One region of the Thermoanaerobacter sp. RKWS2 genome, then DNA from elsewhere that is predicted to be linked to it. Evidence: riboswitches for the same ligand, from Rfam matches in the RefSeq annotation. Region 1 holds a riboswitch; each other region holds the start of a gene.
What was found. Region 1 has a riboswitch for fluoride ahead of crcB (fluoride efflux transporter CrcB). Riboswitches for the same ligand answer to the same signal wherever they lie in the genome.
Positions count from the first base shown of each region.

Region 2: another riboswitch for fluoride. It lies ahead of OEI98_RS15365 (dynamin family protein); the one in region 1 lies ahead of crcB (fluoride efflux transporter CrcB).
Region 3: another riboswitch for fluoride. It lies ahead of OEI98_RS10985 (DUF6062 family protein); the one in region 1 lies ahead of crcB (fluoride efflux transporter CrcB).
Region 4: another riboswitch for fluoride. It lies ahead of OEI98_RS15415 (MutS-related protein); the one in region 1 lies ahead of crcB (fluoride efflux transporter CrcB).

Region 1 is NZ_CP110888.1:48,562-56,832, reverse strand. It holds gene OEI98_RS00320 (pro-sigmaK processing inhibitor BofA family protein) at 1-237, opposite strand, end outside; gene OEI98_RS00315 (DUF2508 family protein) at 291-563, opposite strand; gene OEI98_RS00310 (HD-GYP domain-containing protein) at 613-1,785, opposite strand; gene crcB (fluoride efflux transporter CrcB) at 1,840-2,223, opposite strand; gene crcB (fluoride efflux transporter CrcB) at 2,220-2,624, opposite strand; fluoride riboswitch at 2,686-2,745, opposite strand; gene recR (recombination mediator RecR) at 2,794-3,393, opposite strand; gene OEI98_RS00290 (YbaB/EbfC family nucleoid-associated protein) at 3,403-3,738, opposite strand; gene dnaX (DNA polymerase III subunit gamma/tau) at 3,805-5,361, opposite strand; gene OEI98_RS00280 (HD domain-containing phosphohydrolase) at 5,423-7,321, opposite strand; RNA gene ffs (signal recognition particle sRNA large type) at 7,455-7,721, opposite strand; tRNA gene OEI98_RS00270 (tRNA-Ser) at 7,741-7,834, opposite strand; tRNA gene OEI98_RS00265 (tRNA-Ser) at 7,890-7,980, opposite strand; gene tadA (tRNA adenosine(34) deaminase TadA) at 7,985-8,271, opposite strand, start outside.
Region 2 is NZ_CP110888.1:2,047,070-2,055,340, forward strand. It holds gene OEI98_RS10880 (ATP-binding protein) at 1-496, opposite strand, end outside; gene OEI98_RS10885 (NifB/NifX family molybdenum-iron cluster-binding protein) at 511-873, opposite strand; gene OEI98_RS10890 (DUF5320 domain-containing protein) at 1,068-1,427, opposite strand; partial or broken gene OEI98_RS15365 (dynamin family protein) at 1,575-3,336, opposite strand; fluoride riboswitch at 3,441-3,500, opposite strand; gene OEI98_RS10910 (class I SAM-dependent methyltransferase) at 3,722-4,351, shown strand; gene OEI98_RS10915 (hypothetical protein) at 4,369-4,794, opposite strand; gene OEI98_RS10920 (hypothetical protein) at 4,822-4,971, opposite strand; gene OEI98_RS10925 (bis-aminopropyl spermidine synthase family protein) at 5,066-6,142, opposite strand; partial or broken gene OEI98_RS10930 (LacI family DNA-binding transcriptional regulator) at 6,286-7,259, opposite strand; gene OEI98_RS10940 (carbohydrate kinase family protein) at 7,412-8,271, opposite strand, start outside.
Region 3 is NZ_CP110888.1:2,061,051-2,069,321, forward strand. It holds gene OEI98_RS10965 (hypothetical protein) at 1-76, opposite strand, end outside; gene OEI98_RS10970 (MFS transporter) at 92-1,279, opposite strand; gene OEI98_RS10975 (HEAT repeat domain-containing protein) at 1,269-1,694, opposite strand; gene OEI98_RS10980 (hypothetical protein) at 1,691-2,020, opposite strand; gene OEI98_RS10985 (DUF6062 family protein) at 2,013-2,669, opposite strand; fluoride riboswitch at 2,722-2,781, opposite strand; partial or broken gene OEI98_RS10990 (peptidoglycan D,D-transpeptidase FtsI family protein) at 2,997-4,657, shown strand; gene OEI98_RS10995 (ABC transporter substrate-binding protein) at 4,868-6,166, opposite strand; gene fsa (fructose-6-phosphate aldolase) at 6,263-6,907, opposite strand; gene OEI98_RS11005 (ATP-binding protein) at 7,034-8,271, opposite strand, start outside.
Region 4 is NZ_CP110888.1:2,551,907-2,560,177, forward strand. It holds gene OEI98_RS13575 (MutS-related protein) at 1-580, opposite strand, end outside; partial or broken gene OEI98_RS15415 (MutS-related protein) at 577-2,111, opposite strand; fluoride riboswitch at 2,182-2,255, opposite strand; gene OEI98_RS13590 (ClC family H(+)/Cl(-) exchange transporter) at 2,500-4,065, shown strand; partial or broken gene OEI98_RS13595 (twitching motility protein PilT) at 4,140-4,277, shown strand; gene OEI98_RS13600 (copper amine oxidase N-terminal domain-containing protein) at 4,322-5,191, opposite strand; gene OEI98_RS13605 (sigma-70 family RNA polymerase sigma factor) at 5,477-6,010, shown strand; gene OEI98_RS13610 (DUF4179 domain-containing protein) at 5,994-7,082, shown strand; gene OEI98_RS13615 (ABC-2 transporter permease) at 7,136-7,786, opposite strand; gene OEI98_RS13620 (ABC transporter ATP-binding protein) at 7,774-8,271, opposite strand, start outside.

The DNA.
Region 1 (8,271 bases):
TCCTGGAATACCCAAAAAGCCTACAACAAGAGCAGTCACAGGATTTATAGCAATATATAATCCAAGAGATTTTCCTATCAAATTGATAATAAACAAAATTAAGCCGCCAATAATTCCATTTATTATAATTCTTAGCAAAATTTTTCTTGGAACTACTAATAACCATCCTAAAAGATAAAGTAAAAACAAGCCAATTAAGTAAGCAATGATTATATTGTATTCAATGCTTATATTCATACAAAAACCCCCTAAGAGTCTACTGTTATATTTATACTTAGGGGGAGGACAAATTATGATAGGAGGGACGAAAAATTATCAAAATTTATTCCCTCTTTTTTTGCTTTTTTCAATAAATATATGTACTTTCTCTTTAAACTCTCTAACCGATATATAGCATAATCTACTAAGTCAGGGTCTGTGACACTTTGAAAATAAATTTCTGCATCTTTCAATTCTTTTATCGTTTGTCTCACTTCATTTACCAATTGATAGTTCTCACTATTGTAGTCATATATATTTTTTGTTACCGCAATCTCTTTTAAATAATCGAAAAGCATTCCCATAATATACCTCCTCAACCGTATTATTTCCTAAAATACGGTTGAGTATACATCAAAGTACCACTTCTTTTAAAATTTCTAAAGACTCTCCGCTTACTTTATTATCTTTCACCGATTTTGCAATAATGTCTATCGCCTGCTTCGGTTCAAGTCCCTTTCTATAAGGCCTGTCTTCTGTCAATGCTTGATACATGTCACAAACCGCCACATGTCTATCAATCTCTCCAATTTCGTCACCTTTTAATCCCTCAGGATACCCGCTTCCATCTAATTTCTCGTGATGATTTGCGGCCCATTCTGCTATATCATCTATTCCTCCTATTTCTTTGAGTATTTCTTTAGTATAATAGGTATGAGATTTTATAACCATAAACTCCTCTTCAGTAAGCTTGTCCGGTTTGTCAAGAATAGAATTAGGTATGGCTAGCTTTCCAAGGTCATGAAGCAATCCCGCAATTTTTATTTTTCGAGAAGTTTCTTCATCATATCCTATCACCTTAGCCATTTCATAAGCTAACTTTGAAATACCTTTAGAATGGTTATAGGTAAAACGGCTTCTATTATCGATAATCTGTGCAAAAACCTCTGCTATATCCTCTAATTCATTAATTCCTATTGAAACCGTGTCTTTAGGTTCAATCCTTTTTAATATACTTTTTATATCAAAAAATTTATAATCAAGCCAAAATTTTTCTTGTCTTGTAAGGTCAAGTAATGCATTTGCAACCACGGGATTAAACATCTTGCCAGTACCACTTTTTATACCTTCTTTGATATTATTCCGAATATTATACTCACTTTCTTTCCCAACCGATGAGGTGTACCGTATATCAAATTGATCAGATATAAAAACAATCTGAGCTCCTAAAGGAATAGAATCGCCATTTAGTTTAAAATGTCCGCTTCCATCGTAATTTTCATGATGATATCTTATAATATCCGAAAAATTTTCTCCAAAGGGCAACTTCTTTACAATTTCACTTCCTCTTTCACTGTGTTTCCACCATTCGTCTTTGTTAAAATCTTCGTATATATCTCCTTGTCCTATATCATGTAACAAAGCAGAATAATACACTTTTTTTGTTTCTTTTTCATCCAAATTCAGCATCTCAGAAATCCTTAGAGAAATATAAGCCACCCTTCTTGCATGTCCCATGTTCTTATACTCTTGCACGTCAAGGGCCAAAGATAAAGCAGACAGCAGATTATTATAATTCAAATTCACATTTTATTCCTCCTAACTGATATTTATTTTCTACTGACATATATTATACACCAATCAAATCAATTTTCCCATATAATTTCCGAGATAATATCCCAATACTCCTCCTATTAGTCCAAATATAATTGTTAAGGACATATATATAAATGCATGAAAATATTTTTTATTCTTGATTAAGTCTACTGTCTCATGGGAAAAAGTTGAGTATGTTGTAAAAGCACCTAGAAATCCCGTTGTCAGAAAAAGTTTAACATCATAGCTTAAATTTACATTTATTTTAGGACTTGATAAAAAGTTTAATAAAAACGCACCTAATACATTTATAATAAAAGTTTCGATAGGAATAACTATCTCTCGGTTTTCCTTTATATGCCGCGATATTTCATATCTCAATATTGCTCCCAAAATTCCTCCAATTCCTACATATAGTATACTTGTCACTGTTCTTCCTCCCGCTCCTTTAGTAAGTCAAAAGTTTTGTCAGCAAATTCAAATCCTAAATAAGACATCAAAAGGCCTCCAAATATTGATAAAATTATATAACTTAGAGCAATATAATCTTTCCCTGCTTTTAATAAATTTATTGTTTCCATACTAAAAGTAGAAAATGTTGTAAAAGCCCCAATAAATCCTGTTGTTATCGCCAATCTCAAATTAGTATTTACCTTGTACTCATCCATAGTAAAATTAGCAATAAAACTTAACAAAAACGAACCTAAAATATTTATCATAAAAGTTTCAAAGGGAAATGCAGTGTGATACATCTTTGTAAAGTAAATTGTTATTAAATATCTTAGTACTGCTCCAAAAAATCCTCCAATCCCTATATAGATGTATTCCATGAAAATCTCCCTTTCTGTTTACATTTTTGGGCAATAAAAAGCTCCTATTAGGCCTTATATCATCCTAATAGGAGCCATCAGCGTTTCCGCATTTATGGCGAGCTCCATCGCCTTCTGTTATTTACTACAAATTTATTATAATAAAGTACAAATGAAAATGCAATACCTTTTACAATTCTCTTCTACCTTCAAGAGCCCTTGAAAGAGTTACAACATCGGTGTATTCCAAGTCACCACCTACCGGCACCCCATGAGCAATCCTTGTGACTTTTATTCCTAACGGTTTTAATAGCTTAGCAATGTACATTGCTGTCGCTTCTCCTTCTATGTCAGGATTTGTAGCAAGTATGACTTCTTTTACATTTCCATTTTTTACTCTGTCTAAAAGTTCTTTAATTTTTATATCTTCAGGGCCAACGCCCTCTATAGGAGAAATAACACCATGAAGTACATGATACACTCCTTTATACTCTCGTATTTTCTCCATTGCAACAACATCCATAGGATGAGAAACAACACATATAAGAGAATGATCTCTTTCTTTATCACTACATATGTTACAAACCTCTGTGTCAGTTATGTTATAACAAATTCTACAATACTTTATCTTTTCTTTTGCATCAATAATCGCTTGAGACAAGCTTTTTACCTCTTCCAAAGGCATATTTATTATGAAAAAAGCAAGCCTTTGTGCTGTTTTAGGACCTATACCGGGCAACTTTGACAGTTCTTCTATAAGCTTCGCTATAGAAGTAGAATAATAGTTCATTTTTTCACCTCAAAACAGTCCAGGAATGTTTAGTCCTCCGGTTATCTTTGCCATTTCAGAAGCAATCATTTCTTCTGCATTCCTTAACGCTTGATTAACCGCAGCTAATACAAGGTCTTCTAACGTTTCTACATCATCTTTATCTACAACATCAGGATTTATTTCAATACTTACAAGTTCTTTTCTGCCATTAGCAACTGCTTTTACCATCCCACCACCGACAGTAGCTTCTACAGTCTTTTGCATTAGCTCTTCTTGCATTTTCTTTATTTCTTCTTGCATCTGTTGGGCTTGTTTAATCATGTTATTTATATTAAACCCGCCCGGAAATCCGCCTTTTGCCATAACACTATAACCTCCTAAATTTTATTCTAAAAATATTTATATGCTTTTTTGAATTATTTGTGAAAATTATATTATCTCTATATCTTCACCAAAAAACTCCTTAACTTGCTGTACAAGTAATTCCTCTTCATTTTTTCTTAATTCAAACTTCAAAGGAATTGCCTTCCCAACTAGTTCTTTTAATATTCCTTCAATAAAACTTTTGTTTTCCGCTTTGCTCAATTCCTCCTTTAATAAAGCATACTCTTCAGGATATTCTACCACAATTGTTCCTTTTTTTAAATAAGGAATCCCTTTTTCTATAAAGGCATACAAAGCTATTCTTTCTTTTTTTATCATTTCTTTTACTTCAGCCCACACCTTTTCTAGATCTATATCCTCTTGCTGTACTATTTGCGATGCCACGTTTTCTTCTTTTTCTTCTTCTGGCGAATTTATTTTTTTATTTTTCTCTTCTTTTTCTTCCCTCAGAAAAAATTGTCCTTTTTCTAATTTGTCTTCTATTTGTTCTACTCTTGCTAGCAAACTCATCATATCGTAAGAAATTTCCGGCTTTATCAACCTCAAAATAGTCACTTCTAAAAGGGTTAACGGAGATATAGCATATCTAACTTCTTTTTGTAGATTTGTAAATTTTTCTAAAGCGTTAGTCAAAAAAGCTGTACCAAAGTTTTGCACTCTTTCTTTTACAGTTTCTACATCGCTGTATAAAATTTCTTTTAATTCCTCTCCTCCTGTTTTGTAAAGCACCATATCTCTCAAAATATAAGTTAAGGACTTTAAAAAATTCCCCACGTCTATTCCATAAGACAAAATTTTATCTAATTGTTTCAATGAAGCTGCTACATCTTTAGCATTCATGTAATCTAAAAGAGAAAATAACATTTCATCATTAGCTACACCTAACATTTCGCATACATCTTCATAGGTTATAAGGCCTTCTTTATAAGAAGCACATTGTTCTAAAAGACTAATAGCATCTCTCATAGAACCATTGCCATAAAGTGCGATAGTTTTAAGACCCTTCTCTTCAATTTTTATGTTGCTGTCAATGCAAATTTTTTCAAGATTTTGCGCTATTAATCGAGTAGGTATTTTTTTAAAGTCAAACCTTTGACAGCGGGATAAAATAGTATCTGGCAATTTGTCCGGCTCTGTAGTCGCAAGAATAAAAATCACATGAGGAGGTGGCTCTTCCAATGTCTTTAAAAGAGCATTAAAAGCCCCTGTAGAAAGCATATGCACCTCATCAATTATATATACTTTGTACTTAGCTATGGATGGAGAGTAAATTACAGATTCTCTCAATTCTCTTACATCATTTACACTGTTATTAGACGCAGCATCAATCTCTAAAACATCCATCGTAGTGTTGTTATTTATAGCTTGACAAATCTCACAAGAATTACAAGGCTCTCCATCTTTATTATTTAAACAATTAACTGCTTTTGCAAAAATCTTAGCTACACTGGTTTTTCCTGTTCCTCTTGTACCTGTAAAGAGATAAGCATGTCCTATCTTTTTTAACTTTATTTGGTTTTTTAAAGTTCTTACAATATGTTCTTGCCCCACCACTTCTTTAAAACTTCTTGGCCTATACTTTCTATACAAAGACTGATACATGTTTAACACCTCGTTATTTTCAATTGTAACAAAAAAAAGATATATTTCTACATCTAAAATTTTAAGAAACACTTTCAAATATCTGATTTTTTACTTCCTCTAGCTTTTGCCTCGCATTCATGTAAATTGAGATAAATACATCTACTATTTCAGGATGAAATTGAGTACCTTTATGTCTTAAAATTTCATTTACTGCTTCTTCAATAGTCATTCCTTTTCTATAAGCTCTATCAGAAGTCATTGCATCAAAGGCATCAGCCACACCAAGAATTGCTGCTTCTATAGGGATTTCTTCGCCTTTTAAACCATAAGGATAACCTTTCCCATCATATCGTTCATGGTGTTTGGAAATAGCTTCTAATATTTCTTTCGGCAGATCTATAGGCATTAAAATTTTTCTTGATATCTCTGGATGACTTTTTATAACGTTATACTCTTCTTCCGAGAGTTTGCCTTTCTTTAGAAGAATAGTATCAGATATACCTATCTTTCCTATATCATGTAATATCCCTGCAATCCTTAATTGTTCTATTTTTTCCCTTGAAAAGCCCATATATTCCCCTATTAAAACAGCATATTGAGATACTCTCATAGAATGTCCTTTCGTATATAAATCCTTTGCTTCCATTGCATAAGCTAAAGCTTCTATAGTCTTTATATAGACTTTTTTAATCTCGTCATACAGTTTGGAATTTTCAATTGCCACAGACACTGCGCTGGCAATAGATCTCAATAAACTCATATTTTTGACCGTATTTGCTGCAGTCCAAACTGTTAAAATTCCCTTAGTTTCATTTCTAAAAATTAAAGGCACTATCACAACTGAATAAACATCTTTAGCTGCAAAAATAGGTGTTATTTTTTCACTATGAGAAAACTCTTCTACATCTTTTATTTTTATTTCTTTTTGATTTACTAATTCATTTATGTCCTCTTCTGATAATTTAATTTCTTCATAGACAGGATAATCTTTTAATTCTCCCCCTTTTACAAGTAAAACAAACTTATGAAAATACGGATTATATTCTCTTATAGTGCACAAAGGTGAATTTAACAATTCAGCAACTTTTTCTACTATGTTATTCAATACCTCTTTTATGTCACTTCCCGATGTAAGTAGCCTTCCTACATCACTAATAGCCAATATTTCATTATTCTTTTCAGCTATCTGTTTTTTTACATAATACATTTCTGTAATATCTCGAGAAATGCCTTGAATGCCTACCACTTCTTCATCAATTTTTAGCCTTTTAACATGGGTTTCTGTTATAACCAATAAGCCTTCTTTGTTTTTAAAATTGATTTCTGAAAAATTAATTTTACCTTCCATCATGTTTTTCAAGATTTCTCTGCTGTCTTCATCTACAATTTCAAAAATGCTTTTTCCTATCAATTCGTGAGGAGTATAATTTAAATACCTTATAACTCGTGAATTGACAAATTCAATAATAAAATTTTTATCAGTCACCCACAAAATATCCCGAATATTTTCTACTAACAATCGATACTTTCTTTCAGAAATTTCTAATTCATGAGTCAAAGTCTCTAACTGCTCGTAGGAAGCTTCTAATTCCGCGTTAAACTCCTGTAATTCTTCATTTTGTTGTATTAAACTTTCCGTCTGTTCTTTTAATTTTTTATAACTTTGAGATAAGTCTCTAGCCATGGAATTAAAATTCTCTGAAAGTTCCCTAAACTCTTTTGAATCAGTAATATTTAACTGATAATCAAAATCCCCGCGAGAAATCCTTTTAACAGCTTCGTTTAATTTTTTAATAGGTTCAGACAATTTTTTAGATAAAAAACTCGATAACCCCAGCGAAATTAATAAAATTATTCCCCCTATAAAAACTCTATTTTCAAACCCTAACAAAAAATGAGCTAATGACAACGAGTAAACAATTACAGAAATTCCAAATAAAGTAAAAAATATCCGTGTATTATAATATCTTTTAAACATACTATCCTCCATCTCTTTTCTTTTGTAAGAATAAGTTCCCTATATTTATTTCGGCTAAAAGCCTTCACATTTTAAGTAAGAGTTATAAAAAATAATAAGAAATATTTTCCAGTAAAAGAACAAAAATAAAAGGCCGTACACCCAGCTTCGACCTGCCACCATAAGCGTTACATAAGCAGTTAGCTCCACTCAAGCTCCCCTGCGGCACACGGAAGTGTTTGCTTACCGCTGCTTCCTTCCGGACCTGACGGGGTTCGCAAATTTCCGTTGCGCAGGACTCAAGTATCAACGCCACTTACTTATGCCAGACCTTACAATGGTCAGGCCTCAGCCTGGGAATTCGACCCTGCTATAGCGGGTTGCAGGTTACAGGGCACCGCTACCTCCCCATCTAGTACGGCCAAGAATTACCTTTTTCATGGCGGAGAGAGAGGGATTCGAACCCTCGGTACCCCTTTTAAAGGGTACACACGATTTCCAGTCGTGCACCTTCGTCCACTCGGTCATCTCTCCACGTTTTACTGGACTTCAACCCATGTAATTACTCCACCTTTTTATTCAATTTTCATGGCGGAGAGAGTGAGATTCGAACTCACGAGGCGAAAAATTCGCCCACTCGCTTTCGAGGCGAGCGCTTTCGACCACTCAGCCATCTCTCCGCACTTATCCCCTTAAATTTTCAAAAAAATCTTTTAAAAGAGTTTTGCATTCCTCTTCCATTATTCCAAAATACACTTCTGTTTTACTTCCTAAATAGCTGTTATTTAAAATATCAACTACTGTACCTGCAGCACCTGTTCTTTCACTTTCCGCTCCTATATATACCCTCTTTATGCGGGATTCTAAAATAGCTCCAGCGCACATAGGGCAAGGCTCTAAAGTCACATACATGCTACAGTCATCAAGTCTCCAACTGCCAAGAGTTTTACAAGCTTCTTTTATCGCTAATA
Region 2 (8,271 bases), 830 kb from region 1:
CCACTATTACAGGTTTATCTACATTCTCAATCAATTTATTAATCTCTTTTAAAATAGGCACTCCAGTCGCTTCTCCATAATTTAATTTTCCGTCTATAAAATCTACGCTTTGGGCTTTGCCCTTCCTTATCGTTCCAATAGGTTTGTATTTTTCTACTATGGCATCATAATGACACATCTCAAAACAAGCTCCGCAGGAATGACATAAGTGGTCAAACACGAGAATTTTTTTGATTAATTTTGTCAAAGCTCCAAATCTACACGCTTTTACACACTCACCACATAATGTGCATTTGTCGTAGTTTATTTCAGGTATTACGACTTTAACCGTTTTTTCATCTTCTATTTGAGGATTTAAAAATAAATAGCCGTTAGGCTCTTCTACATCACAATCAACGTACAGGCTATTATTAAAAGTTTTGGCAAGGTTAACAGAAACAGTTGTTTTTCCTGTCCCACCTTTACCACTCAATACAGAAATCTTGACTCTTCTCATCTTCAATGCTCCTTTTAATGATGGTGATGTCCTTGATTTGTCGCTTCTGTTATCTTTTCAAGGCTTCCATTTTTAAAAAGCTCTATGTTTGTTTTTACATCTCCTTCTATTGCTTTATAAACTGGAATTTCTGCTGCTTTAAATACTTCCATAGCGTTTGGTCCTACATTGCTTGAGATGAGAACTTGTACGCCTTCATCTATAAGAGTCTGTGCCGCTTTAGTGCCCGCACCACTGCTTTGGGCTACTGCAGCGTTGTCAATAACTTTATAATCCATCGTCTCACTATCAACTATAATAAAATATTGAGCTCGTCCAAATCTTGAATCCACCTTAGCTTCAAGAGTTTTTCCTTCTGAGGAAATAGCTATTTTCATATTGCATCCTCCATTTCATTATTGACATATGTTACTTACATTTATTAATATATTATTATTTTTGTCATATGTCAATAAATTTATTAAACAAAAAGCGCACTTAATCTGTTTTACTATAACACTTTAGCCAAATTATATCAAATTAAAGCATAAAAATAAGCAGCCACTTGCGTGACTGCGACTTTTAAAACTAATTATTCCTCTTTTTTATCGTCTTTTTTCTCTAATTGGTCCAATCTTTCTTTTATATATTTTAATTGGTCTTCCAAATATTTTGCTTCAGCACTTAAAACATCTTTTTCATTTATATTGTAGCCAGGATATTGAGGATACCCATAACCATACCATCCTCTTGCCCAACCAGGAAATCCTGTTAAATAGTACATATGTCTAAATCCTCTTCCTCTGCCGAACCAACCGAAGCCTCTGCCAAATCCCCAGTATGCTCCTACAGGATTTAAATAACCAGGTACATTATATCCTGAACAATATCCTAAGCCTCTTCCTGTTCTTGGGCCTAAACCCATTGGACCTGTTCCATCTCCTCTTGGCATATCAATCCCTCCTCTTTTATTTTGGTCATATGACCATTACCTAGTTATATAATATCACTGTTATGGACTTATGTCAATAATATTTTACCCAAAAAATATTTTTTATTGTTGAATTTTTAAATTCTTTCACTTATATACTTCACTATATTATTTCAACATATTTAAAACATGCTCTAATTCTTCACGTATTTTTTCAATATCTTTTAGCAATGTCTGATAACAAGCTTTTTCTCTTTCGAAGCTATCTCTATCAAATTTATAATCCTTTATTGACTTAGCAAGTAGTTCTTTTACAGTATCATACATCGTTTGTAATTTAAAATTCATATCTTTTTCAAATTCACTAAAACTTTCTTCAATCCTTGTTAATAAATCATAACGAATGCGACCTATGTTTCTGTCAACATCAATGTCTACTCTATCTAAAATCCTTTTTAAAATAATTTTTCCAGCAAATTTTTTAGGCAAAAAATAGGTAAAATACACAGGGTCTATTTCTAATGCACCAACATCATATCCTATCTTGTATGTAAATTTACTCTCTGCCGTAATACCACCTACGCTTTTAAAATATTCCAGATTTATGCCGAACAATTCGTTTGCTACTGTTTTTACTTCATCAATGACTGCATTGAGCCTTAAAAGATAATTAGACAAAGCTTTACTATATTGTTCTTCAATATCCCTTTCAATATGACCTTTTAATTTTTCAAATTCTTCTATAATAGCTCTTTCGAGGTACTTTTCAAGCTCTTTTTCTGATTAATTCGACTAAAGTCACGAATACCGTGGTAATATCCTTTTATCTTTTCTGATACTCTTATACTGATAAACTGTTTATATTCTTCCATCTTTTTATCAAAATTCTGTAAAATATTTTTCATATCACCTTGAAACAATAAGGATATTTCTTTTTTGCTTTTTTCAACTTCTTTAATAAAGTTCTCAAAAGATTTTATATTAGATTCAAGACGCTCTAATGGAATTTGTTTCAATTTTATACTGCTTTCAAAAAAGTTTGGCACATCGAAATAATTCTTTCAATATTTTTGGCATAGCTTTCAAGCAACACTTTTTCTTTTTCTTTTATTAAAAAATTCTGCAAATCATTTTCCAGCTTTTGAGTTCCACTCTTTTCAATTGCTTTATTATCTTTTGATATTTTGCCTTCTAATGCCAATTTAGCAGAAATTGGATAAATAGAAATGTTATTATTCTTTGTAATTTCTCTTACAATATTTTCATTAAAATTGATTATTTCCTTTAACTCCATTTCATTTACATAGTCAATTTTATTTAAAACAAAAAATATTTTATTAACATTTTCAGATATTTTAGACAAAAACTCCTTTTCCAGTTCACTTATAGGAGGGTCTACTGAAAGCAAAAAAATCACAGCATCAGCTTTATTTATATAACTATATGCAACATCTGTATTATGTTTATAGACTGAACCAATTCCCGGTGTATCTATGATTACTACGTCATTACTTATAAACTCAAAAGGATATCCTATATGTATTTCCTTGACTCCTTTTATGTTTTTAGGGTTGTTTTTTTCTGTGCAATACAAATCCAATTCTTTAATGTCAATATTTTCACTTCTGCCATCATCATATAGAACTTTTGCCCATATATCAGTGCTATATTGGATTTTTGTTATAACAGATGTTAAAGGAACAACACCTGTTGGAAGTATATCAGCTCCTAACATATAATTAGTAAATGTTGATTTTCCTCTTTTAAATTGTCCTAATATCACAAGATAAAAAATATTATTGCAAAATTTATTTTTAACTTCTGAAACAGCTTCTCCTACTGCTTTAATATTGATATCTTTTGATATTCTTTCTATTTTTTCAAATATCACATCTAAGCTTCTTTTCATCTGGTTATATTGCTCCTTCATTAGCTCACCTCATATCAACAGTATAATCGAAATTCAGATATGGAGTGACATTTTTTACCTTACCATCACCCCCTAAAAAGCAAAATAGTTCCTACTGGCTTTTACACCAAGTAGGAACTATCAGCCCTTCGGCGGTTGAAGTGAGTTCCATCACTTTTTATACAATTGTCAATATCATTATACCCAAAATGTAAAAACTTTGCAAGATAGTAAAAGCTAAAGATATGCGTGCAGTATATTTCTGTTATATGATATAATGAAATCAAGGGAAGATTTATTAAAGAGTGTGTTTGACTTTTAAAGTGTGACTTTCAAAGAATGAGTCTATAAGTTTTGAAAGACAAGAAGAAAAAGTAGAAAAAAGTTTCAGAAGGGATGAGAAATTATGCCTAAAATATCTGCTTTTGAAAAACATTTTGACAGATATGAAGAATGGTTTGAAAAAAATGAATACGCCTATCAATCGGAATTAGATGCTGTAAAATTGCTTATGCCGAAATTTGAAAAAGGGTTGGAAGTAGGAATCGGAACTGGAAAGTTTGCAGTACCTCTAGGTATAAAAAGCGGAGTAGAACCTTCTTATCAAATGAGAAAAATTGCTTTAGAACGGGGTCTTAATGTGGTAGATGGAGTAGCAGAAAATCTTCCGTTTGAAGACAACTCTTTTGACCTTGTTTTAATGGTGACGACTGTATGTTTTGTAGACGATGTGCTAAAATCCTTCAAAGAATGTTTTAGAGTACTTAAAAATAGCGGTACAATTTTAATAGGCTTTGTAGATAGAGAGAGCACAATTGGCAAAATATATCAAGCAAATAAAGAAAAAAGTCTATTTTACAAAGAAGCAACGTTTTATTCTACAAGTGAAATAGTTGAATTGCTTTATGAAGCAGGATTTAAAAATTTCAATTTCTCACAGACCATTTTTAAAAAACTTGATGAAATGAAAGAAAAAGAACCTGTAAGATATGGCTTTGGCAAAGGCTCCTTCATAGTAATAAGCGCTAAAAAATGATATTTGAACTACACTTTTTAAAACAAAGCTTTTATTACGTTGTCTAAAAAATCCCCTTCTTTGGGTTGCGTATCCTCTTTTGATTCTATTTTTTCTATCAATGTACCTGATAAAACAATTTGCACATTTTGATTTCTATCCACAATTATTGAAATAGGTTCCAAAGCTCCACTAAGTATACCTAAAATAACCATTATCTGTGAAGGGGTTAAGACTCCCTTCTTTTTTTCATCTCCTCCTTTTCCACCTGTATTATCTTTTTCACCATTTTCCCCATTCCCTTTATCACCTTTCCCTCCATCTACATCAGGATGTTCTCCACCTTCTTCATCTTTATCCTCCTCCTTATTTTCTTTTTGACCATTCTCTTCGCTATTTTCCCTTAATCCTAGCTTTAATAGCAAATCTTTCAATTGGGATTCTAAATTATCCGATGAAAACATGTATTTTCTCCCCCTATAACTTTTATGTCATCTTATTGGCAGTGGAAAAATTATTATCGCTGGCTCTTCAGGTTTTGCATAACCCAAACCGAAATAGAGAATCAACGAAAGTACAATTACAAGCAAATAAGCATTTAATCCTTCTTTTTCTTCTTTCATAGCGATCACTCTTTTCATAAAATTTTATATACTCATTTTTATATATGATTTTATAGTTTGTCTTGTGCTTGTACTGAATAATAAATATAGGCCTCCACATTAGTATGGAAGCCTATGCTTTGTCTCCTCTGTATATTAAAGCTTCTTCGTCTACGTATAATTCACAAGGTTTATATTCATTTTCAATTCCTTTTGAATCTTTTAAGGTCTCTATACGATACATAGAAGACCGGTACCAATTAAGTTTTGGCTCTACTTGCACAAATTCATATTGTTTACCTACTGTATTTAAAAGATAGTCCCAATTTACATAATGATTAAAGTTATGGATAATATCTGTCACTACCACTTTAAATTTACTTGCTAAAATTTGCTGGAAAACATTCCACTTTTCCAATGAGGCCTCTATCGACGTCAGTCCAAAATACCCCGCACACCCTTCTTTGGAAAGAGCAGAAATCCCTCTTCCTATGCAAATTTCCAAAGCTTCTATAGTCTCTGGCGGGTCAGTAATAAAAGTATCAAAATACCCTACATATTCCTCTGGTAGTTTGTCTCTAAAATCGTATTTCATGGCTTTTATAGGCAGATTATATTTATTTGCCACCTCATTGATGTATTCCACTAGTCTATCGTCTATTTCCATCACAACAATTTCCGTTGTCATACCTGAAAGTCCTGCTGCTATACTTACAAGGTCATCATCACCTAAAACTAAAAGCTTTTTCCCCTCTAAATCTCCTCTTTCAGCCAGGAGAGCTATTCTGCCCACCACTGTTTGTGTCGTAACAAAACCTTGGTCATAATCGCTAATAGCTTTTGGGCGATTTACTGTCACTTGGTCAAATTTTTTGATCAAGTCTTCTAATTTAGAAAAGTTTATCCCTCGTCCTTCACACGCGTGACAAGTATATGTTCTTTTTGGAGCTATTTTAAGACTCCCAAGATATTCTAAACCTTTAGAATTAAATTTTATATCTCCATTTTTCTCAACTTTCAACAAATTTTTTTGACGTAGTAACTCAATTATTTCTGCTACAACTGAAAAAGGTTTTTGTGAAAGAGTTATAATCTCCCAAAAATGCGGAGTTGCTGCAGCAGCTGACAATATTTTTTCCACATCCTTAGAGGAAGTCATAACCCCTGTTTTTTGGTAGATTTGGTGCGCTATATCTTGTAGACTTTCCATCTTCTCACCCCCATAATAGTATTTCTACAAGCTTTTTACACCTTCAAAATACCATACAGGGGTATATTCCATTTAAGCCAATATTTAGGCCAGCACATAAAATTATACATTTAATTGAATAAAAAAGTCAAGAGAGGTCAAAATTACGTAGTCTCCCTCTCTATCAGAGTTATAGGCAAAATATTTTCTTTTTCCACCTTTTCACCATCTATTTGGCGTAATATCAGTTCAATAGCTTTTCTTGCTATTTCTTTAATTGGTTGTCTTACGGTTGTTAAAGAGGGAACTACCAAATTAGCAACATTTATATCATCATAACCTACAATTTTCAAATCCTGAGGTATTTTTTTATTTAACTCTTTAGCCACACTTATTACAGAAGCAGCGATTAAATCGCCACTGGCAAATATCCCGTCGATGTCTGGATGTTCTTTAAAAAGGTCTCTTACTATTTTTTTAAATTCTTCTATTTCAAAGCTATTTAATTTTGTTTCTACAACGTAATGTTCCACACCCTCTTGTGTTGCTACATCTTTGAACGCTTTATAACGGTTATTTGCCGGTGTATTCAAAATCAATGGTCCGCTTATGTGAGCGATTTTTTTACATCCCTTTTGTATTAAAAGTTTTGTAGCCAAAATTCCACCTTTATAATTGTCTGAAGCTACATAAGGTATATTGGAATAATATCTATCAATTGCCACTATAGGAAGTTTCACATTTAAATATTGCTCTGCTTCTAAGGTATGACTGCCAATAATTATACCATCAACTTGATGTCTTTTCAGCATATCTATATACTCTTTTTCCTTGCTACTATCTTGCCCAGAATTGCACAACAAAATTTTATAACCTTCTTGATAAGCGTAATATTCTATGAAACTTGTCAACTCTGCAAAAAAAGGGTGTGATACATTGGGAATTAATAAACCTATTAAATAGGATTTTTTTCTGTATAAGGACCTTGCTAATTCGTTAGGCTGGTAATTTAATTCTTTCATCGCCTCATAGACTTTTTTCTCGTTACCTCGCTTATATAGCCTCTGTTATTTAAAACCCTTGATACAGTCGTAACAGTAACTCCTGCTTTTTTCGCTACGTCTTTTATAGTTGGCATGTCTATCACCTTCTATTACTACTTTTTATCTCCTCTTCTATTATACCTTTATCGTAATTACAATTAAAGTTTTCATATTGAGATAATGCGCGTATTAAAATCGCTTTCTTTCGCTTAATTTAGCCTACAAAAATACGGACTAATGGCATATTTTACAACGATTTTACACCATGTACTAGTAAATATTTTACTTCTTCTAATGTTGGCATTGCAGGAATTGCTCCTCTTTTAGTTGTGCATAGTCCACCGGTAGCATTAGCAAAGTCAATAATTTTTTCGAGTTCTTGAGTTTTTAATTTATCTAGGGGATAATCTATTTTTGATATATTATAAAGAACTCCTCCTAAAAAAGCATCTCCAGCTCCTGTTGTATCTACCACATTTACACGATATGCAGGTATATGTCCTGTGCCCGATGTATGTCTATAATAGCAACCTTTTGCTCCTAAAGTTACTAAAACTAGTTTTATCCCCATATCAAATAATGTTCTACTGCCATATTCCAAGTTTGATTCTCCAGTTAGAAATTGTAGTTCGTCTTTAGATAATTTCACTATATCTGCATATTGTAATCCCAAAACCATTTCTTTTTTCGCAACAGTTTCATTTTCCCATAAAGGTGGTCTCCAATTTGGGTCATATGAAATAATTTTTTTATTTTGTTTTGCATATTCAATAGCTTTTAATGTGGCACTTCTCGAAGGTTCATCTGTCATAGATAAAGACCCAAAATGAAATATTTTTCCTTTTTCTATTAAATCCAGTTCAATATCCTCTTCTTCCAACATTGTGTCAGCTCCCGGATTTCGATAAAAAGTAAAGCTTCTGTCTCCTTTGTCATCAAGATGTACAAAAGCAAGAGTTGTATTTGCTTTTGTAGTAAATTTTAAACCGTCAGTATTAATTTGATTATTTTCAAGCACTTTTTTTAAAAAATATCCAAATTGGTCATCACCTACTTTACCTATAAAAGCACCTTTTCCTCCTAATTTTGTAACAGCAGTTAACACAT
Region 3 (8,271 bases), 820 kb from region 1:
AATAAGATTTAAACATTTCAGGAATTTCACTGTAGTCTTTTATAGTTCTTGCCCAGGAATTTATATCCGACGGCATTTCTCTCACCCCCTTTTAACTTTTTTCAATTTTAAACAGTGTTATTAAAATAACTGTCATTATGGAACATAATGCTCCAAAGTAAAAGGGTGCAGCAGGAGATACTTTATCCCACAAATATCCAGCAATAAAACTTGCGGGAAGTGCGAGTAGTCCCATCGATGCATTATACAGCCCAAATGCAGTTCCTCTATTACTATCATCGACTATATGTGCAACAAGAGACTTTGCAACACCTTCCGTTGTTGAATAGTAAACTCCATATATCGCGTACAAAACCCAAATATGCCACGGCAATTTTGCTAATGCAAAACCGAGATATGTAACTGCATAAATAATCCAGCCTAACCTGATTACATTAACTCTTCCTATTTTGTCAGACAATACTCCACTCGGTACTGACAACAACGCATAAAACAGATTAAACATAGCTATAATTATCGGTATCGTCGATTCGCTTACACCTACACTGCGAGCTCTTAGAATCAAAAATGCATCACTACTGTTGCCAAGCGTAAAAACTAGCATTACAATGAAAAACAGCAGAAATTTTCCCTTAAAAACAGACAAATCTAATTTGAAAGATGAACTTATTCTTTCGCCCTTTTGCTCCACTACAAATAAACCTATGAGGATTATTGTGATAAAAGCTACAAGACCAGCAATCAAAAATATTAATCTGAACTTTATAGAATCTATATATTTGGCAAACAAGAGCATTAAACCGGCAGTAATCAATGGCCCAAGGAAAGAACCTAATGTGTCAAGCATTCTTTGAAATCCAAACGAAAAGCCCATATTTTTCATTTTAGAAGATTTTGCAACAAGTGCATCTCTCGGCGCATCTTTTGTACCTTTTCCAATACCATCAACAAGTCTCAACCCAAAAACCATTGCAGCACCATTCGTCAATGGCAGTAATACTCTTCCAATGGCAGAGAATAGATATCCAATAAACACAATAGATTTCCTTTTTCCAATTTTATCTGAAATTATTCCGGATATTATTCTCATAAGGCTTACAACTGTAGTGACACTTCCCTCTATTAAACCTACCATTTCTTTACTCAGTCCTAGAATCTGCGTATAAAAAGTAGGCAAAATAGGTACAATCATATCCTGACTTAATCCACCAAAAAATGCAACCCAACCCAAGACTTTAATGTTATTATTCACGTTGTTTTTTATTTCTTTATTTTCCAATTGACTCACCTTCCTTATTTGCCACTCTTGTTTTAATCTTCTCCAAAGAATTTTCAATGATATTTTTTGTTAAAACTGAGAATTTATCTTTGTTTTCTAAAAGAAACCTGTGAGACTCTTCTCCGCCAATCTCTCCAAGAGCCCAAACAATAATCTGTTCAATATATGGGTCTTTTTTACCCCCATTATTGCGTAAATGTTCTATCAATACTTTTTCTGCTTTCTTTATTTTAAGTTCTCCAATTATTTTTGCTGCCATATAAGCGACATTATAATCCGGATGATTTATGGCTTTTATGAGTTTGTCACTGTAATCATCATTTGATATATTTTTAAAATCATAGCCACAGTTGGAACACTTTTCTTCTCCAATTTCAGCTATTTTAAAACACACAGGACATATATATCTCATCATTCATCAACCCTTATACCTAAAGTTTTTTTAAGATATCTATTTTCAGACTCATAACCTTTTAATCTTATTTCAAGTGTTTGGTTGTCACGCATCAACTGGAAATTTTTAAATTTCATTGCAGAGTATTTAGACGCCATAGAAATAAGCTGTCTTCTTAAGTCATCTTCATTAGGATTATCCCGTTCTATTTGATATGCTTTAATCCCCATTTCAAAAATAGCTCTATATGCGTCTTCTTCTGTAAAACCATCTTTTTTAAAATTCTCAATTAATTCCCTAATTTCTTCAAAACTTTCTTCAGTAATGTCAAAAGAAATTTTAATCATAATAACCACCCTTTAATAATTTCAATGCTCTTTCAATTGAATCCTTAGAGTCATACCACGGTTCATCATGAAATCTATAATCAAATTTTGTTATAAACCATTCAAGGTCACTTATATTCTTTTCAATTGCAGCTTCATTTATTTTAAATATTTTCTCAATTTGCGGTGTAATATCCTTTGCAACTTCCATAAGCATATTCAGGTGGTGGAAACATAATCTAGACAAGCCTTCACTGTGCCTTTCAACAAAATCTTTATCAGCATGTAAAATATCTATCAATATATGCATCTGGTATTTATCTCTTTCACTTAAATAATCACAAATAAGGCATTTGTTTTTTGCTTCTTTTTTCCTTTTTTTCTTTGAAGATTTTTGTTTTTCCCTGATTTGCTGCAATTTATAACTGATATTTGCTTTTAATGCAATTGCCAAACCCAATTTATCATATGAATTATTCAATAATTCCAAATGATAATGGCAAAAATTTGTCTCTCTTATTTTGACATACATTTCAGGGTCTTTTAAAACCTCATCTTCAAACAAATGCTCACAATAGGCTTTTTCTTCGTCTTTTATAACCTTGCATATTGGACAACCTCCCTTATATTTTTCAAAAACCTCATACAATGGAATAAATTCTAACTTCATGCAGATTCTCATCCTCTCTTTTTTGTCAAATAAACAAAAATGGCTTCTACGAAAGCGCGTAGAAGCCATTAGCCTTCACGGCAATAAGGTGAGCTTCATCACCGTCATTTAATTTTTCTCTATAATAATATTATACATTTTTTAAACAAAAATACAAGTGAAAAGGCTACATATTAAAGACTGTTTTTCGGTTTGGATTTATGATTTTTGCTTAGCATTTAATAAAGCTTAATTATTTTTATCTTTTTATCTAATTATACCACAAAATATCTATGGTATAATTATATTGGATAAACAAAATCTTTATAAAAAGGGGTTAGAATAAAATTGACATCATATGTAAAAAAACGAACATTTACTATATTCGTCTTTCTTACTATCATGTTTTTCGCCCTTATTGTAAGGCTTATATGGATACAGGGTATAAACTCCGAAAAACTTGCAATGGCAGTCGAAAGGCAAAGTACTGCTGATATCATATTAAAGCCTCAACGGGGCAATATTTATGATGTAAACGGGAATATACTTGCCTGTAATGTTCCAGCAGGAGATGTATTTGCAGCTCCTAAATTTATAAAAAACCCAGAAAAAGTTTCTGAAGAACTCTATAAATATTTAAATATGGACAAAGATTCACTTTATAAAATTCTTTCAAATAAAAAATCAGAATGGGCTGTACTTGGCAGGTCCATTCCTCTTGAAAATATAAATAAAATAAAAAGTCTTAACATACCAGGCATATATGTAGAAGATACTTTTATGAGAAACTATCCCAACGGCAAAATGCTATCACAAGTATTAGGTTTTGCAGGAATTGATGGCAACGGTTTGTATGGCCTTGAATATTCTTTAGATAAATACTTAAGTGGTGTACCTGGTCGTGAAATCTCTCTTGTTGATGCAGAAGGTAGAAAAGTAGGAGTCCCAAGCAAGCTTTACAAACCTACAAATGGTGATAATATTGTCCTCACAATTGATTCTGTAATACAAAGTTATACAGAAAAAGCTATAAAAAATGGCTATGAAAAGTATAAACCGCACGATGGTATAACAGCAATAGTTATGAATCCAAAAACGGGTGAAATACTTGCAATGGCTAACTTGCCTGATTTTGACCCAAATAATCCGCAAGATGTACCTTCACAAGAATATTGGTCAAATCCTGCAATATCAAGTATTTACGAACCCGGTTCGGTATTTAAAGTGATAACCGCTTCTGCAGCATTAGAATCAGCTGTAGTTACGCCAGACGAAAAATTCTATGACCCTGGGTATTATATAGTCTCCGGTAGAAAAATTAGAAGTTGGACAGTTTTGGGAGATATAACTTTTTCGCAAGCTATTGAAAAATCAAGTGATACAGTTTTTATGCAGGTGGTAGAACGTTTAGGCCTTGACACTTTTTATAAATACATATATGCTTTTGGTTTTGGCTCGCCTACGGGGATTGAACTGCCCGGCGAAGCCAGTGGAATGATTTTGCTAAAGTCAAAAGTATACCCCGTAGACCTCGCCACTATGTCATTTGGTCAGGGAATTGCCGTGACTCCTATTCAAATGATTACGGCTTTTTCCGCTGTAATAAACGGTGGAAACCTCATGGTTCCACATATTGTAAAATATATTGAAGAGGGAGATAAAATAATTAAAGAATATAAACCTCAAATAGTCAGACAGGTAATTTCTAAAAAACTTCCGATACAATGAAGTATATACTTGAAAAAACAGTAACAGAAGGCACTGCTCAAACAGCACAAGTACCTGGCTATACAGTAGGTGGAAAAACAGGTACAACGGAAAATTATGCTCCAGGAAAATACGTAGCATCATTTGCTGGATTTGCACCAGTTGAAAACCCAAAAATTGCCGTATTAGTTCTTGTTAAAAATCCTACGCAAAATGGGTATATGGGAGGAGAAGTAGCCGCGCCAATAGCCCAGGAAATATTAAGAGACACTCTTAGATATTACGATACAGTAAAAAAATAATAATACCAGTTTATTTAGCACACCAATAAAAAAATAGGATGGTAAAAAAGTTATATTAAATAACGGCCCTATTATTCAAAAGCATTTTTTCTCTTTGAAAGAAACTCTTCATTAAATGTGTCACATTAAAGGGGATAAAGAAAGTATATGCCAATAAAAAGAAAGTGTCCAAGCCTATCATCATAATAAGAAAAAAACTATAAATACCCTTTACTGACTCACACTGTTTTTTATTTCCTCTGTTATATCAAAGGCATTTTTGTTATTCTTTATCCCTTCTTTTATTTTTTCTATCACTGTGTTGTTTATTTTACTCCATCCACCAAATTGTGGGATAATATTTGTATAATTAGTAGCTAATTCAATTCTTTTCATTTTATCGTCTTCAATAATTTTGTCTTTTTTAACTGGTACATAACCTAATTCAATTACCTTTTGTTGGTCTTCTGTAATAAACTTTATAAACTTATATTCCATTTCAAGCTTTTTTTCATCCTTTTCTTTCTTTATACCATAGGCATATATTTTAGGTGATAATGTCAGTGGGATGCCGCTTTCCCCTTCAGGATACATCGCTACATCAAACTCAAACAGCTTTCCTTTTGACTGTAAATTTTTAAGCTGTGCTATTTTATAGCTTTCTTCTATTAATACAGCAGTGTTTTTAGTAGTAATAAAGTCTTGCCATAATTTTTCTCTGTCTCCCTCAAGTGAAACAGGATTGACCACCTTATATTTATTGAATAAATCCAAAACTTTTTGCACCCCTGAAACTGCTTGAGGGCCAAAAAAAGAATACTTTTCTTTGTCAAAAGCCCTCGCACCATCTAAAAGTAAAAACCCCCATAAATTATAGCTATAAGGCGCGAGAGAAAGACCTAATCCATAAAAATATTTTTTATCCTTTTTCCCTTCAGTGTAGGTGAGTTTTGCCATACTATCAACAAATTCTTCGTAATTCCATTCCCCATTTTCAGGCAATTGAATTTCTTTTTCGGCAAACATATCAACATTTAAAAAAAGAACATTAGTATACATTCCTAAAGGCATTCCATAAATATTGCCTTTATAACTTATAGCATCAATAACGCCTTCCTTGTATTGCTTCTTAAACGCTTCATCTACATATTTATTGATAGGACTTAAATAATCCTTTGAAATAAAATAAAAATCTGCCCCAACAGGTAAAATATCTGGCAAAGAGCCATCTTTAGAAGAGTTAATCAGTTTTTCATATCCGTCTTTGTATGAAAGAGGCTCAAAATCTATTACCACACCCGGGTATTTGTACTGAAATAATTCTATTTTCTTTTTTATAAATTCAAATCCTCCCGGGTCTCCTATTGAAGGATGAGGGAAATCCCAAAAAGTAATTATTCCTCTAAACTCCTCTTCTACCTGATTTTTTTCTTGTATTTGTTCTTTTTCATAAAGATTCATATAGTAAGGCCAATATATAAGAAAAAATATCACTAACAAATATAAGAAAATAGTAAAAGGCTTTCTCACATTAACCACCTCTTACTATCTATATTCTCAAAATTACTCTTAAATAACTTAAAAAGCAGGATAGCTTTCCTAATTCTACCCTGCTTTTTTATCAATTTATATTTTAAGCCCTGCTTTTCTCCAATCCTCTTTGAATCTTTCTATTCCCGCATCTGTCAACGGATGTTTTACCATCTGCATGAGCACTTTATATGGTACTGTCGCTATATGTGCCCCTAGTTTTGCCGCCTGTAAAACATGTATAGGATGTCTTACACTTGCAGTTATTATCTCTGTATCTATGTCGTAATTATTGAATATCGTAACAATATCCTCAATAATCTGCAAGCCATCTGTATTTATATCATCAAGCCTTCCTACAAAAGGACTTACATATGTCGCACCTGCACGAGCTGCTAATAAAGCTTGATTTGCTGTAAATATTAGCGTCACATTTGTTTTAATTCCTTCTTTTGAAAGAACATTTACTGCTTTCAACCCTTCAGCCGTCATAGGAATTTTTATTACTATATTTTTATGTATCTTTGCCAATTCTCTTGCTTCCTTAATCATACCCTCATGGTCATCGCTTATAACTTCTGCACTTATAGGACCATCTACAATTTGAGTAATTTCTTTTACTACCTCAATAAAATCTCTTCCTTCTTTGGCAATAAGAGATGGGTTTGTAGTAACACCTGATATTACACCTAATGCATTAGCTTCTCTTATTTCGTCAACATTTGCAGTGTCAAGAAAAATTTCATCACTTCATCCCTCCGTTATCAAATTTATTTACCTTTATTATATATCTAATTTTCAAAAATTAAAAGCCATGCTTTATAGTTATGCAATTTTATTTTATCTGTAAAGCAAGCCTTCAAAAACTCAAACAGTATTCTTAGATAACTCATACCTTAAATGGTCTATAAATTGTTTTGCACTTCTTGGAGACCTTCCATTATGCCATATAGCCCATTGTAATGCTTTTTCTTTTAAGAAATTCCATTCTATTTCTATGTTGTGCTTTTGAGCTAATCCTTTAACAATTTTTAAATACTCTTCTTGGCTGGGCGAAACAAACGTAACAGTTATTCCAAATCTATCACTTAAAGAAAGTTTCTCTTCTCTTGCATCTGTATTATGAAGTTCATTGTCCTCTATATTCTCTGTGACAATATGCCTTCTATTTGACGTCGCATAAATTACTACATTTGAAGGTAAAATCTCTACTCCACCTTCTAATACTGACTTAAGTTCTTTATATTCCACTTCACTTTCATCAAAAGATAAATCGTCAAAAAACAATATAAATTTCATTCCTCTGTCTTTAATTATATCAATTATGTATGACAAATCTTTTACATCATTTTTATTAATTTCTATAAGCCTCAAGCCTTCTTTGTAAAACTCATTGAGCAAAGCCTTAATAGTAGAAGACTTTCCAGTACCTTTATCGCCGTATAAAAGCACATTATTTGCAGGAAAACCTTTTAAGAGAGCTTTCGTATTTTCTATAACTATTTTGTGTTCTTCTTCATATCCTATCAAATCCTCAAAGGTTATAGGGTCAACATTTTCTATTCCTTTTAATTGTCCTGACCCATTTTCTGTAACCCATCGAAAAGCTTTATACTTACCAAAAATGCCACAGCCGTTTGAATGGTAATAATCAGATAGATATTCAGCAAATTTATCTTCTTTCAGTTCCCATAAACCCTTTAATGTGTGACTAGTGTTGACAATTTCCGTGAAACTAATTTTTGACTTGAAAAAGCTCCCATCAACATACCTTTCAAAGTCAGGCAATTCCGTATTTAATAAATTATTTATGCTTTCCGCTATGTTTATAGAGCAAAATTCCTTTAAAATCCCTATTTCTTTTTCGACAGCCTCAATCATTAAATCGCTTACGGCATCAAAACCATATTTTTCTGAAATACGGCTAAAGGGGTTTTCATCGTAAGCAATTTCTTCTGCTAAAAAAGTAGGCCAAATGTTTTTATAAATTCTCTTTTTAAAAGCACATTCAGTAATATCTTTGTAAAAACTGCTATATTCAGCATAAATAAGCTCAATAGAGGGTTTTTCTTTTAATAGCTCTTGAAAAATTTTAATTGCTTTTC
Region 4 (8,271 bases), 320 kb from region 1:
GGAGGATATAATTGACGCCTTTATTGCCTTTACCCAACTCAGCACTGATCAAAATTCCATCGCGAAATTCCAGTTCTTTTAAATGATTTTGGATACTTTCAAAATATTCATCATCAAGTTCTTTTTTGAGCATTGCAAAAAACCTTTTAAAGCCCTCTGATTCGAATTTATCAGCATGTTGGTCGGCAATACTCTTTAGTTTTTTCAGCATTTCCATAAACATATGCAATACATCCATTGAGCTATGAAGTATAGCTGCAGGGTACCTGGTGAAAATGCTAAAATAATACTTTTTCTCGTTTTCAATTGCTTCTACTGCTATATTATAGATATTCCTAACAATGGAAGAATTTTTTAGAGAATCCTTCAGAACATCTTGGCGATATAATATTGTAGCCAGATCACTATACACGCTGGATAAAACAGATTTTTTGGCTACTTCAAATAAAAAATTATCACCAAGGGACATAGCATTGAACAAAGTGTTTAATTCTAAATCCTGTATCAATGCTTCTTCGTTCGAGGGCAATTTTTGTTGCAGGTCAAAATCATGATCTCTATACATAAGTAAAACTTTCATGATTTTATCCTCTCCTTTAAGCAGTTATACGTAAGCCTATATTTTTCAGCAATTGATATGGCGTATGAAAGCCCATCAGGAGGTCTTCTAACAATTTTATATGTGCGCAATGCCGGATTCTCAGGAACTACCGTACTGACCATACTTACAATTTTTTCGCTTAAGAATGCCAATTCATCTATAAATGTTACCCAGACGCACAGCACATCTAATTGTATTATTTTTTCCATTATCTTCTTACTTAAAAATAATGCGTCTTTTGCTGTGGTAGATGTAAAAATTTCATTCATTATTATAATACTGTTTGATGTGGCCTGGGCAAGAATATTGTAAATTCTAAGCAATTCATCTTCCAGTTTTCCACGAAGATCTTTAATATTTTCTTCCTTTTCAAAATGTGTAAATAGTTTATCAAAAAGAAAGAGTTGCGCTTCCTTTCCGGGAACAGGGCAGCCTATACTGGCCAAATAATGCAATTGTCCGAAAGTGCGTGCAAATGTTGTTTTGCCTCCCTGGTTCGGACCGGTAATTACAAATATACGCTCTTTACCTTTTAAATAAAAATCATTACAAACAACAGCCGAATTTTCGTTGATGAGTTTATAAGCCAGAGCTAAATCAAATCCTTCGTAATTATAAACTTCCTTGCATTTACTAGATATTTGTGGATAACAAAATTTTAGTCCAGGCGCTTGAATAGTGCCATATATTCCAAATAAGCAATATAAAATTGTACTTCCCTATCAAAAGTAGCTATTGTCTCATCTAAATAATCACTATTTTTCATACAATAATTATCAAGATTAGAAAATATATCATGATATAACTGAGCTACTAAATCCAATATTTTTGCTTCGACATGGTTCATATCTGGCCAATCAGAAAATTTGACTTTATAATCCTTTGCTGCTTCCTGTTTGAATTTTTCAAACGTTTTTTCTACTTCTATACTGTAATCAATTTCAGATTCATATTTACGGACCGTCACACGGTTACCTTTTATTAACAAGCAATATTTTACTGTAGACAAATCAGCTTTAAGTTTTTTCGTTTCACTCAGTAGCAGCTGAAAACGGTCAGAATTGATATAATCCATCAAATATTGACGAAATGCTAAAAAACCACGAGATTTTAACTCTACAGAAGACAAGTCTTCTACTAAATCAGTAATTGCATCACAGTAGATTTCTACAGCATCCAAAAACCATCTTTCTTTCTGGTATTTGTAGTAAAGTTTGTCTGCTTGAGCAAGGTGTTTGCGCATTTCTTGCATTTTTTCCGCAAATGATTTTATATCCTCAAGCAAAACTTCATTTTCAAGATCTTGCATTATTTCATGGCGATACTTGATAGTATCAATATCGTTTAAAGGAGTGTAAAAAAACAGTTTTAAATTATATTCTTCTTTGCCTCTTGTTATGACATCTATAATTTGATCAAGATTTAAGTCAACAAAAAAATCAGGCGCTTCGAATGTTTCTTTTTTTACTCCATCTTCGTTTTTTTCAAATAATATGCTATGGAAAGGCATAAGAAAGTACCTCCCTTTCAAAGTTGTAGGCAAATGCACTAAATATAAAAAAGCTGACAACCCCTACGTTTTTACCGTAGAAGCCATCAGCTGTTTATCAGCAGTTCGGATTTTCCAAAAGGGGGCTTCATCCCTTTTTGAATATTATATCACTTTTTTATGAAGCCTGCAAGAATATGTGAAAATTTACTTCAAAGCATAATGTTTATGTTTATTTGTTTAAAATAAAAAAATTTTTGTATTGTTTTATATCCAAATTTTGTAATACTGCTTATTATTCTATAAGTAAACTTAACAATATAAAATACTTGATATCATTATTTTGTAGTATAATGATAATATGAGAAAAATAAATATTCATTCATTTTATGTTTTGGGAGGGATCTTATTGAATAAAGGTAAAAGTATAACATTCAATACTTTAATACATTGGGAAGAATTTCGCAAGCGTATTATAGTTGAAGGCATTATAACAGGTTTCTTTGTTGGATTGATTATTGCTATTTTAAGATATATTCTTGAAAAAACAAATATTCTTGTAATAAGTGTATACAAAATTCTTCATACAAATCCTTACTTGTTAATTGGCTGGATAATTTTCCTTTCTCTAATAGGCTTATTATTGGGTATAATAGTGAAAAAAGAACCTATGATAAGCGGTAGCGGTATACCTCAAGTTGAAGGCATGATTATCGGTTATATAAAAGTTAATTGGTTACGAGTTTTATTGTTAAAGCTCATAGGTACTATTTTAGCGATAGGTGCAGGACTTTCTTTAGGGCGCGAAGGTCCATGTGTGCAAATTGGTTCTTCAATCGGACAAGGAATAAGTAGGTTGTTTGGTAGATTTAGAGTTGAAGAAAAATACCTTCTTACATGCGGAGCTAGTGCAGGGCTTGCAGCAGCTTTTAATGCACCACTTGCAGGAGTTATTTTTGCTCTTGAAGAACTGCATAAAAATTTCTCACCATTGGTACTTGTATCTAGTATGGTTTCATCACTTACATCAACTTTTGTAGCTGGTGAACTATTAGGAATCAAACCTATTTTTAATCTGAAAAATCTAGCAGTAATGCCGCTTAATAATTATCTTTATCTTATTTTACTTGGAATTATCGTTGGGTTATGTGGAATTGTATTTAATAAAACTCTTTTAAAAACTCAAGATATATACAACATGTTAAAAATAAAATCACATATGAAGCCAATAATACCTCTTATTATATCTGTTGCAGTTGGACTATGGATACCTATGGCACTTGGCGGCGGTGAAAGTCTTGTCGATACATTAAGTAAAGATAGTTTTAGTTTAAAATTTTTAATTTTGCTATTGATTGTTAAATTTTTATTTACTATGGTAAGCTATGGCTCAGGTGTACCAGGAGGTATTTTTATGCCCCTCCTTATAATAGGTTCACTGATTGGCAACATATACGGAACTGTAATAATTAAAATAATGCATATAAACCCTATTTATATCAAAAATTTTATTGTATTTGCTATGGCAGGATATTTTGCTGCTATAGTTAGGGCACCGATAACAGGTAGTTTGCTCGTAACTGAAATGACCGGTTCATTTTCTCATTTGTTGGCCCTAAGCACTGTCTCTATAACGGCATACCTTTCATCAGATTTGTTCTCAAATATGCCGATTTATGAATCTTTGTTAGAACGTCTGCCAATAAAGAAAGGACAAAAATCTATTACCGCCAATAAAAAAAGAAAGACGATTTTCGAAATGCCTGTTTGTGTAGGCTCAAGTTTAGATGGCAAAAAATTAAAGGATATTAGTTTGCCCCAAAGTTGCTTACTTGTTGGCATAAAGAGGGGAACGCATGAATTAATACCAAAGGGAAATACGAAAATTCTAGCCGGCGATTATCTAGTAGTCCTTGCAGATGAAGATAAAGCTACAGAAATTAGAGAAATTTTGTTGAATATGACACAGAAGTGAACAAATCTTAAATAGACACGGGGACGGTTTCTTTGTCCGAGTCGGACAAAGAAACCGTCCCCGTATCTATTGGGAAAAAGGGAATCACCATTCGCAGCACTATAGATTTACTCATAGCACAAACAGCCATTGAAAACAATTTATATTTGTTGCACGATGATAAAGATTTTTCCTTAATTGCACAAGTTGATGAAAGATTAAAAGAGTACTAAAAAGAAGTCTGTATAAAAAAGTGGCAGCCTTTTTTATTATGTATTTATTGCACTGGAAGAACTTCAGCAGCACGTTCCAATTCGTAACCTTCCGGAGTAACCATTCGAAAAAGCATTATTCGGCTCTTTGTTTCTTTATCCACCATTATCCCAGCATCACTATAGTTTATCCTCACCGTTTGGTAACCTTGAAGTTGAGGTTCAACTACCACCAACCATTCATCATCCAATCGGTAGATTTCTTTAACCTTATGAGATAATAGCCATAGTTCAAAAGAATGTGATGAATTAAAAGAACTGCCGACTGGTTTTTCCCAGTCTTCTGAAAATCCAATCATGTAATACAACCCTGCTCCTTCAGAAAGTCCTCCGGTATAAATGAAAAAGTTGCGTTGAGCACAACTAATAAGTTGTGTTATGTCACTATATTTTCCTCCCATAAAGGTACTATGCCAGGCTTTAGAGTAAATAGGTCGAATCCAGCTATCATCTTCGCTGGTAATTTCAAAAGGAACTTTACAACCAAGCGAACGGATATCTTGAATAGAATGAATCGTATTTTGTTCTAAGAACTGTTTAATTTGTTCTCTGTTCCAATCGTTCACTATTGTGTTAGGTTGTTCTGGCTCAATGGCATGTAACCTCTCCAACAGCTTTGAAGTTATTTTTACTGTATAACCTTCACTGCTCTGTTCCAACTGGACATCAGCACCTAATGATTCAGCAATCCACTTTACAGGGACCATAGTTCTTCCGTTAATAATTTGCGGTGGAACGTCTGGTTTGATTTCTTGGCCGTTAACAATGATCTTAATATAATTAGAGATCTTAATATGATTAGATGCGAAAGCACCTGCAGCAAAGGCTAGTATTAACATGACAACACCTGTAACTACTGACCACTTCTTCCTCACAGGTAAAATCCCCCTGCTTGTATTTTTTATTTCATTATACCACTTTAAATGTTAAAATTTATTAAAAAATTATTAAGTTTTGGTTACAAAATGGTTACAGAGTAAATTGTTCCTTCCCTAGTATCCTTAGTATAAAGTACATAGGTATACTTGTATCCTTCTAAAAACAATCACTTATCCAACAAGATATAATCTTATCCGAGAACCAAACTCCTTCCACAATCATCTATAAAGTGAGAAGGTCATCCGGATGACTCATCTCATCGCAAAATAGGAGGTGTAAGATTGGAAATCATACAAGAAGTAAAGAAAGCCAAGCAAGGAGACAAGTCTTCCTTTGCAAAACTCATATACCATTTTGAAAAAGACATGTATATAGTGGCAAAAAGCATATTGCAGGACGACAATGACTGTGCTGATGCCGTATCTGAAACTGTACTAAAAGCTTATGAGTCTATTTCTCAATTAAAACATCCAAAGTATTTTAAAACATGGCTTATGAAAATTTTAGTAAACAATTGCTACCAAATAAAACGCCTCCAGAAAAGAGTAATAACAGTAGATGACTTCCATGATATTCCTGTACCCCAGGAAGAATACAACAACACAGAATTGTATCAAGTGTTAAACAAATTAGAAGATGATTTAAAAGTAATAGTGGTAATGTATTATTTACAAGACATGTCAGTTAAAGAAATTTCTAAAATATTGGATATTCCGGCGGGTACTGTAAAGTCACGACTTTCAAGGGCACGAAAGCGAATGAGAGAAATATTAAGTTTGGAGGGAGGTAATGTATCCTATGAACCGAAAATTTGACAGACAAATACGTGACCTTTTACAAAAGAGCAATATTGAAGTGCCTGAAAACTTTCATAAAAGAATAGAAAATACCTTAAATATGATAAAAGAAAGGAAAGGAGACAACAAAGTGCCAAAAAATAATAATTCTAAAAAAATCACCTTAGGAGCACTTTTAAAAGTAGCTTCCCTTTTAATCGTAGCAATACTGACAGTAGGAATAATAGACCCTGCTATAGGGAAAAATATTCCTATAATCAATTCTGTATTTGAATATCTATCAAATAAAGGTATAGAAAAGGCTGAGTATCAAAAATACGCTGTAGGAATAGGGGCTTCGCAAATCTCTAAAGGTGTTGAAGTGACACTGAATGAAGCAGCTTTTGATGGATCCAGATTGGTGGTGGGATATATAATAAAAGATAACCATCTCCCAAAAAAAATAGAAAAAGATAAAATTTTTGTTGATAGCAGTGCTGAAACAACAATAAATAATGAAAATTTATCTGCTGGCAGTAACACTGTTTCAGGAATTTTAACTAATGACAATACTTTTATAGCATCGGCAAAATATGAACTTGTAAGAGGATATCTCGATAAAATCCCCTCTTCTATAGATGTAAAAATCAATATAAGAGAAATAACTTTTTATGAAGGAACAAATAGACACACTATTAAAGGCAATTGGAATTTTAATTTTACAATTCCTGCCTCCAAAACTAAAGTAGATTTAAAAATACTCGAACCAAAAATTGTAATCAATGACAAGTTAGGTGAAATCAAATTTAATAAAATAATTCTTTCACCCTTTTCCACCAGCATAGAAATTGAAGCTCCACAAGACCCTGTAGTAGGTTGGTACGAATACACAGACGAATATCAATATATGCAGCCAAGTCTATGGACTGTAACTGATGATAAAGGCAATATCCTAAAGTGGGAAGCAGAGTATAATCTTTTTGATATAAATGGCAAAGTAAAAAAAGACAAAGCCTATCCAAGGTTAATAAAATTCTCACCTGTAAGTCCTGATATTGCATATATAAATATCAAATCCAGTAAATTTGAAGTAAAATTGCCTGTAAAATAACACTTAAATAGGAGGCCGGTTCTTTTAACAAAGAACTGCCCCTATCTATATTATTAAAACTCCCTATTTTTATAAAACTTAACAGATAATAAACATGAAACCGTCAGTATAATAAGCGCTAAAGCAGTTATAAACAACATTTTCACTGTATCTGATTGATTCATTATAAAAGATACAATATTTTGAAACCAATCATAATTTACAAGTTTTTCAAAAAGTCTTATAACATAAGATATGCCATAAGAAAATCCAAAAATCAAAATAATGTACATAATCCCAGAAAAACCATGTCCAAATTTAAACATTAAAGGAAGGTATATGGCATTTAGAAAACTCACCGCCAGTATGCCGTAAATTACAGCTTTAAAATTGATAGGATATACATAAATAGGAAAGCCTAGTACTTTTGTAGCTGCTGCAACTAACAAATAAATAGCTATGCCTATTGCTGAATAGACAAATATAGACAGGTATTTTGCCAATACAATTTCATGCCTTCTTAGAGGCAAACTATTTAACAAAATATCAGCTTTGTTTGTCTCATCAGCTGAGCTTGTTACTATCAGCCCCATGTATGCCATACCCACCATTATTACTACCGCTGCGAAATTTCGGAAAGTCGGCATCCATACTATAAGAAAAGCAGCAGTAAGCAATAAAATTTTTTTGCTTATTAGTATATCTTTTAAAATCAAACTGAACATTTAAATTCCTCCTTTGTAAAATATAACATCACGTCTTCTAAAGTAGGTTTCTCAACAATGACAGTATCTTTTAAAAGCTTTTTTATTTGCTTTTTATCCTTCACTAATCCTTCAAATCCAAACTTATTTTCCTTGATTCCCACAAAATATTTTTTAATATTCTCATCCAAAATGTCTTTGCTCCCCTTGACAATCCCGTAATTTTCTATAATTTCATCTTTTGTGCTACTAAATATTATTTCACCTCTATTAATCAAAGTGATGTAATCAGCAATTTTATCCAAATCAGAGGTTATATGAGTTGAAAAGAAAATACTTTTGTTTTCATCTTGTATTAAAGAAGAAAAAATGTCCAAAAGCTCACTTCTTATCAAAGGATCCAGCCCTGAAGTCGGCTCATCCATAATGAGAAGTTCAGCCCTATGGGACAACGCTATGGCAAGGGCAAATTTTATTTTCATTCCCCTGGATAAACTCTTTATTTT